Regions from separate parts of the Saccharococcus thermophilus genome, predicted to be linked through region 1. Evidence: riboswitches for the same ligand, from Rfam matches in the RefSeq annotation. Region 1 holds a riboswitch; the other holds the start of a gene.

The links. A riboswitch is a leader RNA that binds a small molecule or an ion and turns the genes downstream of it on or off. The one in region 1 is predicted to bind lysine.
Region 2: linked by a shared signal. The riboswitch ahead of BDD39_RS12935 (amino acid permease) and the one ahead of BDD39_RS11030 (aspartate kinase) in region 1 are both predicted to bind lysine.

Annotation. Positions count from the first base shown of each region.
Region 1 covers NZ_JAASRS010000001.1:2,116,803-2,121,428, forward strand. The annotation lists gene sdhA (succinate dehydrogenase flavoprotein subunit) at 1-122, opposite strand, end outside; gene BDD39_RS11020 (succinate dehydrogenase cytochrome b558 subunit) at 158-766, opposite strand; gene BDD39_RS11025 (DUF2507 domain-containing protein) at 1,027-1,479, shown strand; gene BDD39_RS11030 (aspartate kinase) at 1,515-2,738, opposite strand; lysine riboswitch at 2,841-3,021, opposite strand; gene uvrC (excinuclease ABC subunit UvrC) at 3,091-4,626, opposite strand, start outside.
Region 2 covers NZ_JAASRS010000001.1:2,486,717-2,491,342, reverse strand. The annotation lists gene BDD39_RS12945 (S9 family peptidase) at 1-656, opposite strand, end outside; gene BDD39_RS12940 (hypothetical protein) at 772-1,020, shown strand; gene BDD39_RS12935 (amino acid permease) at 1,057-2,481, opposite strand; lysine riboswitch at 2,573-2,750, opposite strand; gene BDD39_RS12930 (M3 family oligoendopeptidase) at 2,908-4,602, shown strand; gene BDD39_RS12925 (GNAT family N-acetyltransferase) at 4,586-4,626, shown strand, end outside.

The sequences.
Region 1 (4,626 bases):
TGAGAACGCTTTACAGGAACGAGCGAGAACAATTCTACAGGTACCCCTGCTTCCGCGATTTTGATCGTTGCCATTAGACCAGCTAGACCGCCGCCAACTACTATGATTTTTCCTTTTTTCATTGCTACTCACTCCCTAAAAGATTGCTAGTTGTGGATTAAGCAAATGCTAAAATGGCACGAATGCCAACAATGGAAAGCGCGACAAAAATGATCATCGTTAAATAAGTGAAAACTTGTTGCGAACGAGGAGACACCGTTAAACCCCAGCTTACGCAGAAAGACCATAAACCATTGGCAAAGTGAAACACCGTTGACAAAATTCCGACAATATAAAAGCCAAGCATAACCGGATTGTCCACAATATTGGCCATCATTTCATAGTTTACTTTCGCTCCGAGCGCGGCTTGGACGCGCGTTTCGTACACATGCCATGTAATAAAAATCAATGTGATAATTCCCGTGACCCGTTGTAATACAAACATCCAGTTACGGAAATATCCGTAATTTCCGACATTAAATTTCGCTGTAAAAGCGATATAAAGACCATAAATGGCATGGAACAGCAGCGGAAGGAAAATAACGAATATTTCTAGAAAGTAGCGGAATGGTAAATTCTCCATAAAAGAAGCCGCCCGGTTAAAGGCCTCCGGTCCTTTCGTCGCAAAATGGTTTACGACTAAATGTTGTACTAAAAAGACTCCTACTGGAATGACTCCTAACAGCGAATGAAGCCGACGGTAATAAAATTCGCGATTTCCTGCCATATGTAAACCCCCTTTAACGAATAACAGTGAAAAAATCGTGTGCTCCCCATCCACAATGAGTGAAATGTAACGGCTTCCATTTCCATGAATCATTGTGTCACATTCATTGTACCCCCACATTGTACAAGCGTCAAGAAAACAAATTCATAAAATGTTCAAACATTTTCATATGAAAATCGCAACGAAAAACAACGAGAAAGATAATGCACGTCCCCTTCTATTTCGCTATAATGATGAATGGATAGAAAGAGGGGAATCATGTGAAACTGCCAACGCTAGAAGAACAATATAAGGCATTAGAAGACATTTCTATTTCCGCGTTCGGCGCGGAACTTCTCCGGCAAGTTGTCCTTCCGGAATTGCTGGGAAAAGAAACGGCCAGCATTTTATATTGGGCCGGAAAAAGTTTAGCGCGCCATTACCCGCTCGCGACATTGTCCGATGTGATCACTTTTTTTGAAAAGGCCGGATGGGGAACGCTTTCTGTTGTCGAAGAACACAAAGATGAACTTCACGTCGAACTGTCCGGCACCATTATTGCCGCGCGGCTTGCTCTTCATGAGCATTGCACCTTCCAGTTAGAAGCAGGTTTTCTTGCCCAGCAAATTGAGCAACAAAAGCGCTTTGTCACCGAAGCGTTCGAACAACAAAAAAAGCGGGAAAATAAAGTGCTTATCATCATTAAATGGGACCTTAAACAGGAGATAGAATAATGAAAGAAGCCTGTCCGGAGCAGGCTTCTTTCATTTTATGCGCGCGCTGCCGCTGCTTCTTCGGCAAGCCCAAACGCTTCATGGAGCGCTTCGACTGCTCGAACCATATTTTTCTCATCGATGACAGTAGAAATTTTAATTTCCGACGTGCTAACCATTTTGATTTCAATATTCTGGCCCGCTAGCACTTCAAACATGCGCGCCGCCACTCCCGGATTCGAAATCATGCCGGAACCGACGATCGATACTTTGGCCAATCCGCTTTCATATTGTACGTTTACCCCTTCAAGCGATTGCAACACTTGAAGCGTTTCCGGCAAATCCTCCGTGCGAATCGAAAAAGAAACAGACGTAGTGTCTGCCTTCTCCGCGCTTTGAATGATGATGTCCACATTAATGCCGCGCTTTGCGAGTGCCGTAAAAATAGTCGGCAATGCATGTAAGCTGTTTCCAATTCCATTTACTGTAATTCGAGTAACTTGATCTTCAAAAGCGATTCCCCGTACGATTAAATGCTGTTCCATCGAAACTTCCCCTTTCACGATTGTGCCACTTTCATTTTCCATACTTGAGCGCACCTCAAGCAGCACTTCATAGTTTTTCGCAAATTCCACCGCGCGCGGGTGCAGCACCCCCGCTCCTAAATTAGCTAATTCTAGCATTTCATCATAGGAAATTTCTTTTATTTTCCGTGCTGTCTTTACGTAGCGCGGGTCGGTCGTAAACACGCCAGTTACATCCGTGTAAATATCACACTTATCCGCTTTTAACGCCGCCGCCAGCGCCACCGCCGTCGTATCGGAACCGCCGCGACCGAGCGTCGTGATTTCCCCTGTTTCCGTCACCCCTTGAAATCCGGCGACAATGACAATGGCCCCTTCACCAAGATGCTTGCAGATTCTTGCCGTATCGATACCCGTAATGCGGGCGTTTCCGTGCATTTCTTCCGTTGTAATCCCGGCCTGCCATCCCGTTAATGAAATAGCTTTATATCCCTTTTCATGCAATGCCATGGCAAGAAGGGCAATGCTCACTTGTTCCCCAGTTGCAAGCAGCATATCCATTTCCCGCTTGCTCGGCTGTGCGGAAATTTGTTTGGCCAGATCGACAAGTTTATCGGTTGTCTTCCCCATAGCCGAAACAACAACGACAACTTTATTTCCTTTTTCAACCTCCTCTATTACGCGATTAGCGACATGTTGAATTCTTTCGGTGGAACCGACGGACGTTCCACCAAATTTTTGTACGATGATTCCCATTACGTTTCACCCTTTTGCCTATTGTTTATAAATAAAAAACAGCAATGAGAGAAATCTCATTGCTGTGCATCACGAACACGAAAAAAGCGAATTCGCCTCGCACAGTGAGATAGCTCTCCAAGATGAATCACATCTTGACAGTCCTACATTTCTTAAACGCAGGACCAGCGGAAAAAGCAATGAGACTTTTTCCACTTCGGCGACGCTCCCCTTTCCACATCCGTCATCGGAACTCATTTTCCTCCGGATGTGTACTCTTGAAGTTCGCACCTCTATCTTCACTTCGGCGTTTGAAAGTGTATAAATATGAAATTTATTGCAATCATATCAAACTTTCATGTTGTTGACAATATTATTCTCGCAATTTCTCATAAATTTTTTCGGCAACGGAGCGCGGAATGTTTGCTTGTTGCAATTCTTCCACCGTTGCTTCTTTCATGTTTTTAATGGATCCGAAATGCTTCAATAATGCTTTTTTCCGCTTTTCCCCAACTCCAGGAATATCATCTAACACAGAGTGAAACATCGTTTTTCCGCGCGTTTGCCGATGAAATGTAACCGCAAACCGATGCACCTCATCTTGAATGCGCTGCAATAAATAAAACTCTTGGCTGTTTCGTTCTAATGGAACGATTTGCGGAGGATTCCCCATGATTAGCTCGGATGTGCGATGCTTGTCGTCTTTTGCAAGCCCAGCGAGCGGAATATCAAGTCCTAATTCGTTTTCAAGCACATCCCTTACCGCAGCTAAATGCCCTTTTCCTCCGTCAATAATAATCAAATCAGGAAGCGGAAGACCTTCTTTTAGCACGCGAGTATAGCGCCTTCTTACCACTTCGCGCATCGATTCATAGTCATCCGGTCCTTCTACCGTTTTGATTTTATATTTGCGGTACTCTTTTTTCTCCGGTTTTCCATCGATAAAGACAACCATCGCCGAAACAGGATCGGTGCCATGAATGTTGGAATTGTCAAACGCCTCAATACGGTGTGGCACAGGTATTCCCAATATTTTCCCTAAGTTTTCTACCGCTTTAATCGTTCGCTCTTCGTCCCGCTCGATTAAATAAAATTTTTCTTTCAACGCAATTGCCGCGTTTTTATTGGCCAAATCAACAAGTTCTTTTTTCTTTCCCCTTTTCGGCTGAACAACCGTTACTTCCAGCAGCTGCTCGGCAAGCTCGCCGTCAATGTCAGCAGGCAAAATGACTTCTTTCGGCTTAAAGTGGTTCGCTTTTGTATAAAACTGTCCCAAAAACGTCAGCAATTCCTCATCTGGGTCTTGATACATCGGAAACATCGATGCATCGCGCTCAATCAGCTTGCCTTGACGAATGAAAAATACTTGTACGCACATCCATCCTTTGTCATAGGCATAACCGAACACATCGCGATCAACGAAATCGTTCATGGTCATCTTCTGCTTTTCCATCGTTGCTTCAATATGGGCAATTAGATCGCGGTATTCTTTCGCCCGCTCAAATTCGAGCGCTTCGGCTGCTTTCATCATCTTTTTCGTGAGCTCTTCTTTTACTTCTTTATACCCACCGTTTAAAAAGCGAACGATTTGTTCGACAATTTCTTTATTTTGCTGTTCGGACACCGGATGCACGCACGGCGCTAGACATTGTCCCATATGGTAATATAAACAAACTCGGTTCGGCATGGTTGAACATTTGCGCAGCGGATAAATGCGGTCTAACAGTTTCTTCGTTTCATTTGCCGCCTGTACATGCGGATACGGTCCAAAATATTTTCCACCATCTTTTTTCACTTTTCGTGTAATGATTAGGCGAGGATGCTGCTCCGCGGTAATCTTGATAAACGGATAACTATTGTCGCCCTTGAGCATCACATTATATTTCGGATCGTACTTTTTAATTAAGTT
Region 2 (4,626 bases), 370 kb from region 1:
TTGGCGATAAATGCGACTGTTTTGCTGTCAGGGGATATGGCAAATGAGCCGATTTCGTCATCGCCGTCTGTCAGAGCTTGAATCTCGCCTGTTTCTACATTGATGCGAATGAGTACATCTTGTTTATCATCGCGAAATCCCGCTGCATCGGATTTGTATTGTAGCCGATCTACGATAAGCGGTGTCAGTTTGCGTTTTTCTTTCTCTTTTTTGTTTTGCTCCTCGCGCTCTTCTAGCGTTTCTTCCTTGCCAAGAGAAGTGAGTGCTACGAGAAACCGCCCATCCGGCGACCAGCACGGATGGCGCACTCCGTTTTTTAATGCGGTTAACTGGCGCGCTTCCCCGCCATCTGTCGGAAGAAGCCAAATTTGTGTTTTGTCGGAGCGGTTGGAAAGAAACGCGATCGTTTTTCCATCCGGGGACCAACGCGGGAAAGCGTCTTTTCCTTTTCCAAACGTCCATTGTTTTACTTTGCCATCCGCTAATGTCAAGAGAAAAAGATGAGAGCGATATTCCTGCTCGTCATCAATCGTTTTTTGTACAAAGATAACTTTCTCGCCATCTGGGGAGAATTGAGGGTCGCTCACAAAGCGGATGCGAAACAAATCTTCTGAGGTGATGCCGCGCAATTTTTTCTTTGCATTCTGTAAATTCATCCAACCCACTTCCTTCATTAAAAATTTTTCTATAGTATTTCGATAAATGAATTACCTTTCCCTCTAAAACTTGGTAAAATAACGGCAATGATCATGTCACGACGAAAGGGGGGAGATGGCGAAATTGCTATTGATGTCAGCTGGCTTTTATAGTGAACGAATGAAAACAGCGTTTATCCGCTTATGCGATCAGAACTTTGACAAGATGAAAACGGCTATTATCACAACTGCTGCTGAACAAAAATCAAACAATCGCTTTGCTAGAAAGGCGAAAGAAGATTTTCAGTCGATGGGGATTCAGCCCGTTGATTTTATCGATGTGGAGGCAATGGTGATTGATGGGGAGGAAAAGAGAAAAATATAAAAACGAACGTCCGCGGCTTTCGGACGTTCGTTTTCGTTATGCCGACATTTTTTGTTTTTCTGCTGTTTGCTGTGCCGCTTTTTTCACTAGCGGGTAGAAGAAAATGCCGCTTAAAAGCAGGACAACCCCAAGCATAAACGTTTTGATATCGGCGGTGCCGGCGATGATGACCCAGACGGAATAAATGGTAGCCAGAGCGGCAACGATTCCATCGATCATGCGGCCCTGTGCCGCACCCTTGTATGTTTCGCCGGTCAGCGTCAGCTTTAATTGGAAGACAGAAGCGATAAAATATGGGACGAGATACGCTAATGTCGCGATGTAAATGACAAAGTCAAACGCCGCTGACATCGAGTTGGAAACCGTCGAAAAAATAAAGATTTGCGCCAATCCATTCGAAAGAACTAAAGAAAAGCTTGGTACTTTCTTTTTGTTTTCCTTTAAAAATGCTGGAATAAACAAACCTTGTTTTGCCGCCTGATACGGTACTTCGGCGCTTAACAGCACCCAGCCAAGTGTCGAGCCGAGCAAGCTGATTAAGCCGAGTCCCGCAAGAACGTAGCCGCCGCTTGGGCCTAAAATCGCAACAATCGCATCAACAAGCGGTTTTTCCGAATGAATGAGTTCTTTTTGCGGCAATACTCCCATGACAAGCACACTAATGCCGATATAAATTGCAAGGGCAATCAACAAGCCAAGGATTGTTGCGCGTTTGACATCGGCTTGTTTGCGCGCGCGCGATGCAAACACAATCGCCGATTCGACGCCGATAAACGCCCACAATGTCGACACCGCCGCATTCTTGATTTGACTTAATAATCCAATCGAATGTCCTGCACCATCATAGCGCGGTGCAACAAACGAACCGATGTTGCTTTTGTCAAACGCAAATAAAGCAATGACGATGAATAGGAAAAATCCAAGCACTTTTGCCGCTGTAGCGAGAAAGTTCAGCTTTCCCGCACTTTCAATGCCGCGCAAAATGATGAAATGCATGCCCCAAAGCAACACTGTGCAAACGGTAAAGGTGAGGAAGTTTCCTAGTTTTACGTCAAGCGAACCGATCGTAAATAATGTTTGTTTGCTTGTTAAAATGGGGAAAAACGTCGATAAATAGCTGGCGAATGTCGTAATAATTGCCACGTTGCCGGCGAAGTTGCCGATCCAATATCCCCATGAGGACATAAAGCCAGATAGAATCGAGACGTTCGATCCTTTTGGAAACAATTCTTTTGCATAAATTTGCGGCCCACCGTTTAATTCCGGCTTGCGAATCGCCAAGTTGCCAAAGACAAGCGCCGTCATTAAGACGCCAGCGCCCGTTAACAGCCACGCGAAAATAACGCCGAGCGGGCTTGCCGCTTCCGCGAGCGAGCGCGGAAGCATAAAAATTCCTGAACCGACCATATTGCCAAAGACAAGCGCCGTTAATAGCCATAATCCTAGCTTTGGTTGCTGCATGAAAATGAGCTCCTTTCCTGTTGCTTTCTTTATCTCCAAAAAAAATACACCCTTGCGTTTTCAACGGGTGTAAAACATCCGTTTCCAACTGCCAATCGAAGCGCTCCACCGTTTTTAACGGCGGCAGTGCTGCTCTTGTTCAGATGCAGACTCAGCCTGCGGCGCCAGAGAACACCGCAAACTTCGGCAACGAACCTTTTCAGCGAAATTCGTCGACCCTCTGTATCTCCTTCCGCTTGCTATTGTTCATTGCGGCCTCTATCTCGGAGACATGACGAGAAAGAAAAAATATTCAATGGATGTCATTATTATACGAATTTCGACAAAGTTCGTCAACGAGCTTTTTTATTAGAAAAAAAGGATTTTCCGTGTGAGAATGGAATAGAATCTAAGATAAGGAAAGCAAGAGAAAAGGAAGGGATCGCATTGAAGTTTTCTGAGTTTCGTTACGAACGGCCGAATATCGAGAAGATGCAAGCATCATTTCAACAGGCGCTGCAATCGTTTCGCAAGGCAACGAGTGTCGAAGAGCAGCATGAAGCGATGAAAGAAATCAATCAGCTTCGCAATGATTTCAGCACGATGGCAAACATTTGCCATATCCGGCATACGATTGATACGAATGATGAATTTTATAAACAGGAACAAGATTTTTTTGATGAAACGGAACCAATTGTCAAAGGACTTGTGAACGATTACTACCGTGCGCTTGTTTCCTCGCCGTTTCGCGCGCAGCTGGAGGAAAAATGGGGAAAACAGTTGTTTGCGCTTGCCGAAACGCAGTTAAAAACATATTCGCCGGATATTGTGGAAGATTTGCAGCAAGAAAATAAACTGACGAGCGAGTATACAAAATTAATCGCTTCGGCGAAAATTTTCTTTGAAGGGGAAGAACGGACGCTCGCCCAGCTTCAACCGTTTGTCGAATCGCCGGACCGCGAGATGCGCAAGCGGGCGAGTGAGGCGCGTTTTGCCTTTTTCCAAGAACATGAGCAAAAGCTTGATGAAATTTACGATCAGCTTGTGAAAGTGCGCACTGCCATCGCTCGAAAACTTGGCTTTAAAAATTTCGTGGAACTCGGCTATGCACGTCTTGGACGAACCGATTACAACGCCGAGATGGTCGCGAAATTCCGCAAGCAAGTGGAAGGGTATATCGTTCCCATTGCCGTGAAGCTGCGCGAGCGGCAGCGGAAACGCATCGGCGTCGAGAAGCTGAAATATTATGATGAAGCGTTTGTGTTCCCAACCGGCAACCCGACGCCAAAAGGGGATGCAGACTGGATTATCGAAAACGGGAAAAAGATGTATGAAGAACTGTCGCCGGAAACGGGAGAATTTTTCCGTTACATGATAGAAAATGAGCTGATGGATTTGATCGCGAAAAAAGGAAAAGCGAGCGGCGGCTATTGCACCTATATCGAAAATTATAAAGCGCCATTTATTTTCTCCAACTTTACCGGCACATCGGGAGATATTGATGTGCTCACCCATGAAGCGGGGCACGCGTTTCAAGTGTATGAAAGCCGCCATTACGAAATTCCGGAATACAACTGGCCAACGTTAGAAGCATGCGAAATTCATTCGATGAGCATGGAATTTTTCACCTGGCCGTGGATGGAACTGTTTTTCCAGGAAGACGCAGAAAAATATCGGTTTTATCATTTAAGCGATGCACTCTTATTTTTGCCGTACGGCGTGGCGGTCGACGAATTCCAGCATTTCGTCTATGAAAACCCGAACGCAACGCCAGAGGAGCGGAAACAAGCGTGGAGGAAAATCGAACGGAAATATATGCCGACACGAGACTATGACGGCAACGCTTATTTAGAGCGCGGCGGCTTTTGGCAGCGGCAAGCCCATATTTACACAGACGCATTTTACTACATTGACTACACGCTCGCGCAAATTTGCGCGTTCCAATTTTGGAAACGTTCGCGTGAAAACTATGAAGAGGCGTGGAACGACTATTTAACTTTATGCCGTCAAGGCGGAAGCAAGCCGTTTACCGAATTGGTCCGCGTCGCTAACCTTGTTTCGCCGTTTGAAGACGGCTGCGTCCAATCGGTAGTCGGTGAGATTGAGGGATGGCTGAATAGCATCGATGACAAACAACTTTAACAACAAAAAAGGAAGAAGTCAACG